2 linked regions of the Chlorogloeopsis sp. ULAP01 genome follow. The protein of the gene in region 1 binds, or shares a complex with, the protein of each later gene. Links are inferred from orthologs where the notes say so. Each region holds a gene or a part of one and is shown in the gene's direction. Other genes may lie near its edges. The genes, in order: mnmE and mnmG.

Region 1 (3,285 bases):
AATTTCAAGCAAACAAGCAACTGCAAATACAGCTAAGGCTTGAGGCGTTTCTACCCAATCCAAATCAGTTGGCAAATTTATATGTCCCAAAACCGATGCCATACTTAATGCCAGCAGTGGTACAAATACTCGAAAGCCAGCCGCCGCACTCAAGCTAATTCCCAGCAGAAGTTCAATCAATGTATCGAGATTGAATAAAGTATTTAGCTCAATGGTGGTACTCATTATTATCCTCGTGCCGATCAAGTTGAACGATCAATTTGCTTTTGAGTACTGCTGCACTCCAACCTCAGAATGCCTACCCAACAGCAATTCCGAGTTAACGGTAACAAATTGTCCTTAAATCTTCATCAGCCTTTAGATTTTTATGAGGGGCTTGGAAACGTTTGCCCCTACAAAAGTTATGAGTGATAGGAGAATGAGCTTAAGCTTTTGAAAACTTTAGTTATCGTCAGGGAAAACCCATTTTGGTGGTTCCATCAACTTTCTCATTCTGGCTTCTTCAGCCATCTCTAGCATCTTGTCTAAAGAAGTTTCTTCAATAAACTTGGCTGCGGCTTCTCTAAATTCAATATTGGGACATTTATCACCCAAAACGCAGCCGTTAACACAGGCTTCTTTACAATTGATGTTGAGATTACTGTCTTCCATGCAAACCTCCTTGTGTGATTCTCCTTCGGACACCAGCAGACAGCAATTACGGCTGCTAAGTACAAATACTTTTCCTAGATAAATGTTATCGTCTCTTTGATTCTATTCATTAATCAAAAAGCTATATTGCTAACCTGGCCAGTAGACATAATTTGATATTTAAAAGAAAGCGCTCATGTCAGAAATCTTTGCTACCACTGGAACTATCGCTGCGATCGCCACTGCCATTGTTCCCCAGCAGGGTAGTGTGGGGATTGTCCGCGTATCCGGCTCGGAAGCAATGCCGATTGCCAAAACTCTTTTCCATGCTCCTGGGCGTCAAGTCTGGGAAAGCCATCGCATTCTTTATGGTTATATTCGTCATCCCCAGACACAACAATTGGTGGATGAAGCACTGCTGTTAATTATGAAAGCACCCCGTTCCTATACCCGTGAAGATGTTGTGGAGTTCCATTGCCATGGTGGAATTATGGCAGTGCAGCAGGTGTTGCACCTATGCTTAGAAAACGGCGCCAGATTAGCTCAACCAGGAGAATTTACTTTACGGGCATTTTTAAATGGCAGATTAGATTTAACGCAAGCAGAAAGTATTGCCGATTTGGTGGGAGCGCGATCGCCCCAAGCGCAAACGTCTGCTTTGGCTGGTTTGCAAGGTAAATTAGCTCATCCAATTCGACAGTTACGCGCTCAATGTTTGGATATCTTGGCAGAAATTGAAGCGCGGATCGATTTTGAGGAAGACTTACCTCCGTTGGATGATAAAAGTATTATCTCAGAAATTGAGAGAATTACCGCAGAAATTACTAAACTACTTGCAACCGCCGATCAAGGCGAACTGCTCCGCACTGGATTAAAAGTGGCAATTGTTGGGCGTCCAAATGTCGGAAAATCAAGTTTGTTGAATGCGTGGAGTAAAAGCGATCGCGCTATTGTTACCGATTTACCTGGTACAACCCGTGATGTCGTTGAATCACAGTTAGTAGTGGGTGGAATACCCGTGCAAGTACTAGATACCGCAGGCATTCGGGAAACAGAAGACCAAGTAGAAAAAATTGGTGTTGAACGTTCCCGCCGTGCTGCGAGTGCAGCCGATTTGGTACTTTTGACTATTGATGCTTCTGTAGGCTGGACGGCAGGTGATCAAGAAATTTACGAACAAGTAAAACACCGTCCGTTAATTTTAGTTATCAACAAAATCGACCTTGCATTAGTAGAAATAGTCCATTATCCAAATGAGATTAATCAATTTGTCAGAACATCTGCCGCACAAAATCAAGGAATTGATGCTTTAGAAACAGCAATTTTAGAAATAGTTCAAATCGGAAAAGTACAAGCTGCTGATATGGATTTAGCAATTAACCAAAGACAAGCAGCTGCATTGGTAAAAGCGAAAACATCTTTAGAACAGGTGCAAGCAACTATTGTCCAGGAACTACCTCTTGATTTTTGGACAATTGACTTACGCGGTGTGGTTCATGCTCTCGGAGAAATTACGGGAGAAGAAGTAACAGAATCGGTTCTTGATAGGATTTTTAGTAGGTTTTGTATTGGTAAGTGATGTGAGTATACAAAGTCTTTCTCACTGAAATCTAATCACAACTTTTGTAGATTTAACCCCTACTTAGTAAGAAATAGCTTATTGTACTCTGTTGATTGAGTAAAGCAGATAGCCAAATACAAATATCAATAATCCTCTTTTATCGCTTTCGGGAGATAATAATCTGGAATGCCTACAGCATAAGACTTTTACCAAAAACATTGATTTCAAGCATTCTGGAACGAAAATAAACCTCAAATGCCCCTTGTATCTACAGTTGAAAATTTGGCTCTTATTTTTATTTTCCCAGAGTAACAAAAGAGGAATAATCAAGCTTTTAAAATTCGGGATGACAAATACTAACACCAATAAAAAAAAGATTAGGGGCAGATGGATTTACCTAACCCAGATACAGAAGGTAATTTCCAATCCAAAATCGAAAACTTGTACTGAGCTTGCCGAAGTATCCAAAATCCAAAATAGTATAACTCATCTGGGGACTCTAACCAGGTTGATGCCACCAAGCATAGTAGTGTGATGGCAAGTGGCATGATAATTAATAATGCGATCGCTTACAAAACAGGTAAATCAACGATAATCTGAAAAAAGAACAGATTGAAGAAGTTGTGTTTGCTCTCTTCATCGGGTAAAAATATCAAATCTATCAGAAATTAAGTTATTTGCAGCGAAAGATCATCAGTATAACCTGTTCCTACCAACTACCAAATATCAACAACTAACAGTAGACAATGGCACCTTTACCTGACTACCGCCCCAAACAAATGTCTTTAGGCCCTTTGGAAGCAGAAATTTTGAACCTGATTTGGGAGCTTGGTTCGGCTACAGTTAAGGATGTACATGATCGCATTCTGGCAGATCCCAACCGAGAATTAGCTTATACCTCAGTGACTACAGTGCTGCGCCGCTTAACCGAAAAAGGTTGGCTAGCCTGCGACAAAAAAGGACGAGCATTTTACTGGCGTCCTTTGCTGTCAAAGCAACAAGCCCAAGTAATCAAGGCGCATGAACAATTGCAGCAATTTCTGGCAGTAGGCAATCCTGATGTTGTTGCCGCTTTTGCCGATAGTCTAGATGAA
Region 2 (3,250 bases), on another replicon or contig:
GTGTAAGCAGCTTATTCTTGACTTCAGCTAGAAAACGCTCACTTTCCGATAAATTCAAATTGGAATTAGGTGCAATATCTGATTTAGGGAAATTAGTACAAAATCTACTGATCTGTCTATTCTTTACTACAGAACCAGCCATCAAACAATCTTGTAATTGTTGGTCATTTCTACTCAAAAGTTGACGAGAATTACCGGTACTCGCCACTAAAGTAAAAGCGATCAAAGCTATGAGAGTATAAAAAACAGTTTTTTTCAAAATAAGTTTCACAACTACCTACAATCATAAATTTATTTTAATTTCAACACTTATTAAATAGGAGCCATTAGCGGTAGGGTGTGTTCCGGCTATGTCAAGGATTTGAGAGTTTAAGAGAATGAGAACCAGCCCTAACGCACCGCATGATTATGGTGCATTACGCGTTGCTTTAACACACCCTACAACTTACCCTCGTTACCAAGTTGAAATTCGGTAACGAGAACTAGAGTATCTGACTCCTCAATTGAAGCTTTAATATCTATTAATAATTTAGTACTTATATCATTTTTAACATACACAAAGAAAATAAGGAAACCATTGGATCGGTTAAAATTGACAGTATATAAAAGCTCGACGTTCCCTAGTTATGACCATGCACAATTCCGTTGAATTCCAAGACGCCTTTGATATCATCGTTGTTGGTGCAGGTCACTCTGGTTGTGAAGCAGCACTGGCTAGCGCCCGTCTTGGTTGTCGTACCTTGCTATTGACACTCAACTTAGATAAAATTGCATGGCAACCTTGTAACCCAGCAGTAGGTGGCCCCGCTAAGTCTCAATTAACCCATGAGGTAGATGCTTTGGGTGGGGAAATAGGTAAAATGGCAGATCGCACCTATCTGCAAAAGCGAATTCTCAACTCTTCAAGAGGCCCTGCGGTTTGGGCATTACGCGCCCAGACTGATAAGCGGGAATACGCAGCAGTAATGAAGAATATCATTGAGAATCAAGAAAATTTGCTGGTTCGTGAAGGCATGGTTACAGATTTAGTCTTGGGTGCTAACGATGAAGTCGTTGGTGTTCAGAGTTACTTTGGTGTGGCGTTCCAGTGCAAAGCTGTTATTCTGACAACTGGCACATTTTTAGGAGGACGGATTTGGGTTGGTAACAAATCGATGTCTGCGGGACGTGCTGGGGAATTTGCTGCTGAGGGTTTAACCCAAACTCTCAATCGTTTGGGCTTTGAAACAGGGCGGCTAAAAACTGGAACTCCGGCACGAGTAGACAAGCGCTCTGTAGACTATAGCAAAATGGAACTTCAGCCAGGAGATACAGAAGTTCGGTGGTTTAGCTTTGACCCCCAAGTGTGGGTAGAGCGAGAACAAATGCCCTGCCATATGACGCGCACTACAGCCGAAACCCATCGCCTGATTCGGGAAAACCTACACCTATCTCCCGTGTATGGTGGTTGGGTGGAAGCCAAAGGCCCCCGTTATTGCCCTAGTATTGAAGATAAGATTGTGCGCTTTGCCGATAAAGAAAGCCACCAAATTTTTATTGAACCAGAAGGCAGAGATATACCGGAGCTTTACATTCAAGGGTTTTCTACAGGATTGCCAGAAAACTTACAACTACAAATGTTGCGGACTCTACCTGGTTTAGAAAATTGTGTGATGTTGCGTCCGGCATACGCAGTTGAGTATGATTATTTGCCTGCAACTCAGTGTTATCCCACACTGATGACTAAGAAAATAGAAGGGCTTTTCTGTGCCGGGCAAATTAACGGTACAACTGGTTACGAAGAAGCCGCCGCTCAAGGCATTGTGGCGGGAGTCAACGCCGTGCAGTTTGTGCGCGGACAATCTCCGATCGTGTTTGCGCGGGAGGAAAGTTATATCGGCACGCTGGTGGACGATTTATGTACGAAAGATTTGCGGGAGCCTTACCGAATGCTCACAAGCCGCTCGGAATATCGTTTACTTCTGCGTTCTGATAATGCCGATCAGCGCCTCACACCCTTAGGACGGGAAATTGGCTTAATAGACGATCGCCGTTGGCAGTTGTTTATCCGCAAGCAGGCGAATATCGCAGCCGAAAAAGAACGGCTACATGGAACACGGATCAAAGAACATGATCAAATTGGTAAAGCGATCGTTCAAGCCACAGGACAAGCCATTAAAGGCTCGATTACCCTTGCCGACTTACTACGGCGTCCGGGATTCCATTACATTAACCTAGAAACGCACGGATTAGGAAATGCCGATCTCGAACGTGCTGAAAAAGAAGGTGCAGAAATCGACATTAAGTATTCTGGCTATCTTGCCAGACAGCAAAACCAAATTGAACAAATTGCTCGTCAGGCAAACCGTCTCTTACCTGCGGATTTAGATTATGCATCAATTGATACTTTGTCTAAAGAAGCGAGGGAAAAACTCACCAAGGTAAAACCGCTTACCATCGGTCAAGCAGCACGTATCGGTGGTGTTAATCCAGCCGACGTCAATGCTCTGCTGATTTATTTAGAATTGCGTAAAACCAAGTCAGATAATGAGTTTCCAGCCTTAGCTATCAAACAATCTTTATAAAGCAAGAGTATAGTAGTAAGGAGTATCTGGAACATCCAGGTATGATTGATGACATAAGTACATACTTAGACATTATCAAAGCTGACCAGATACTTAGTCAAAATTTAAATACTGATAAATCATCAACTCGTCTCGCTGGGATGGGTTTATAGATTTTTGTATTCAAAATCTGCATAAACAGGGGTAATAAATCTCCCCAAAAAGCTAAAACTGGAAATCGCTATGTCTTCAGAAATCAGCACTAACTTGATTATTCCAGAACCAGCTGAGGAATTAATCGCCAGCGAACCTTGGTCGATGGAAACCTATGCTGATGGATTAATTGACGATCTCTTTGCTGAGATAGATACTATTCTAGATGGTAGCAAGAAATTACCTTTACAAAAAGGAAATCCATCTAAGAAGCTTCCTCCATATACTCATGCACAAACAGTGAGTATGCCGCAAATTGCCTTACCAGAATCATCTACCCAAACGGCACAAACAGCTCCCCAATCTCAAAACAATCAATTAAGTACGTTTGTGGTAAATACTTCTCGTGCCGGTAAATTAGTCAGGCAACAACCGCAACAATCACACTACCGGAGTAGATTGCTACAACTGTTAGCAACCTTTGGATTGGCGATCGCTGGCATTGTCTGGATATCAAACTCCAATCTACTTAGCCGTCTAGAATCAAAGTCCTT

What was found.
Region 2: the proteins of mnmE (region 1) and mnmG are in contact, whole or in part, in a solved structure (PDB 9HIP), measured with the Escherichia coli proteins. The link is inferred for Chlorogloeopsis sp. ULAP01 from one-to-one orthologs.

The regions. Positions count from the first base shown.
Region 1 is NZ_JAUDRH010000001.1:143,259-146,543, reverse strand. The notes cover bases 65-3,017. They hold mnmE (tRNA uridine-5-carboxymethylaminomethyl(34) synthesis GTPase MnmE), read left to right. Parts: upstream 65-826; coding sequence 827-2,209; downstream 2,210-3,017. Other genes in these bases: QUB80_RS00720 (BlaI/MecI/CopY family transcriptional regulator), read left to right, coding at 2,938-3,017; QUB80_RS00725 (hypothetical protein), read right to left, coding at 2,569-2,739; QUB80_RS00735 (hypothetical protein), read right to left, coding at 442-651; QUB80_RS00740 (DUF4126 domain-containing protein), read right to left, coding at 65-225. In the rest of the region: more of QUB80_RS00740, read right to left, coding at 1-64; more of QUB80_RS00720, read left to right, coding at 3,018-3,285. UniProt on the Escherichia coli protein: Exhibits a very high intrinsic GTPase hydrolysis rate. Involved in the addition of a carboxymethylaminomethyl (cmnm) group at the wobble position (U34) of certain tRNAs, forming tRNA-cmnm(5)s(2)U34.
Region 2 is NZ_JAUDRH010000006.1:73,224-76,473, forward strand. What follows is about bases 178-3,095. They hold mnmG (tRNA uridine-5-carboxymethylaminomethyl(34) synthesis enzyme MnmG), read left to right. Parts: upstream 178-626; coding sequence 627-2,564; downstream 2,565-3,095. Other genes in these bases: QUB80_RS13120 (D-alanyl-D-alanine carboxypeptidase family protein), read right to left, coding at 178-271; QUB80_RS13130 (hypothetical protein), read left to right, coding at 2,787-3,095. Outside these bases: more of QUB80_RS13120, read right to left, coding at 1-177; more of QUB80_RS13130, read left to right, coding at 3,096-3,250. UniProt on the Escherichia coli protein: NAD-binding protein involved in the addition of a carboxymethylaminomethyl (cmnm) group at the wobble position (U34) of certain tRNAs, forming tRNA-cmnm(5)s(2)U34.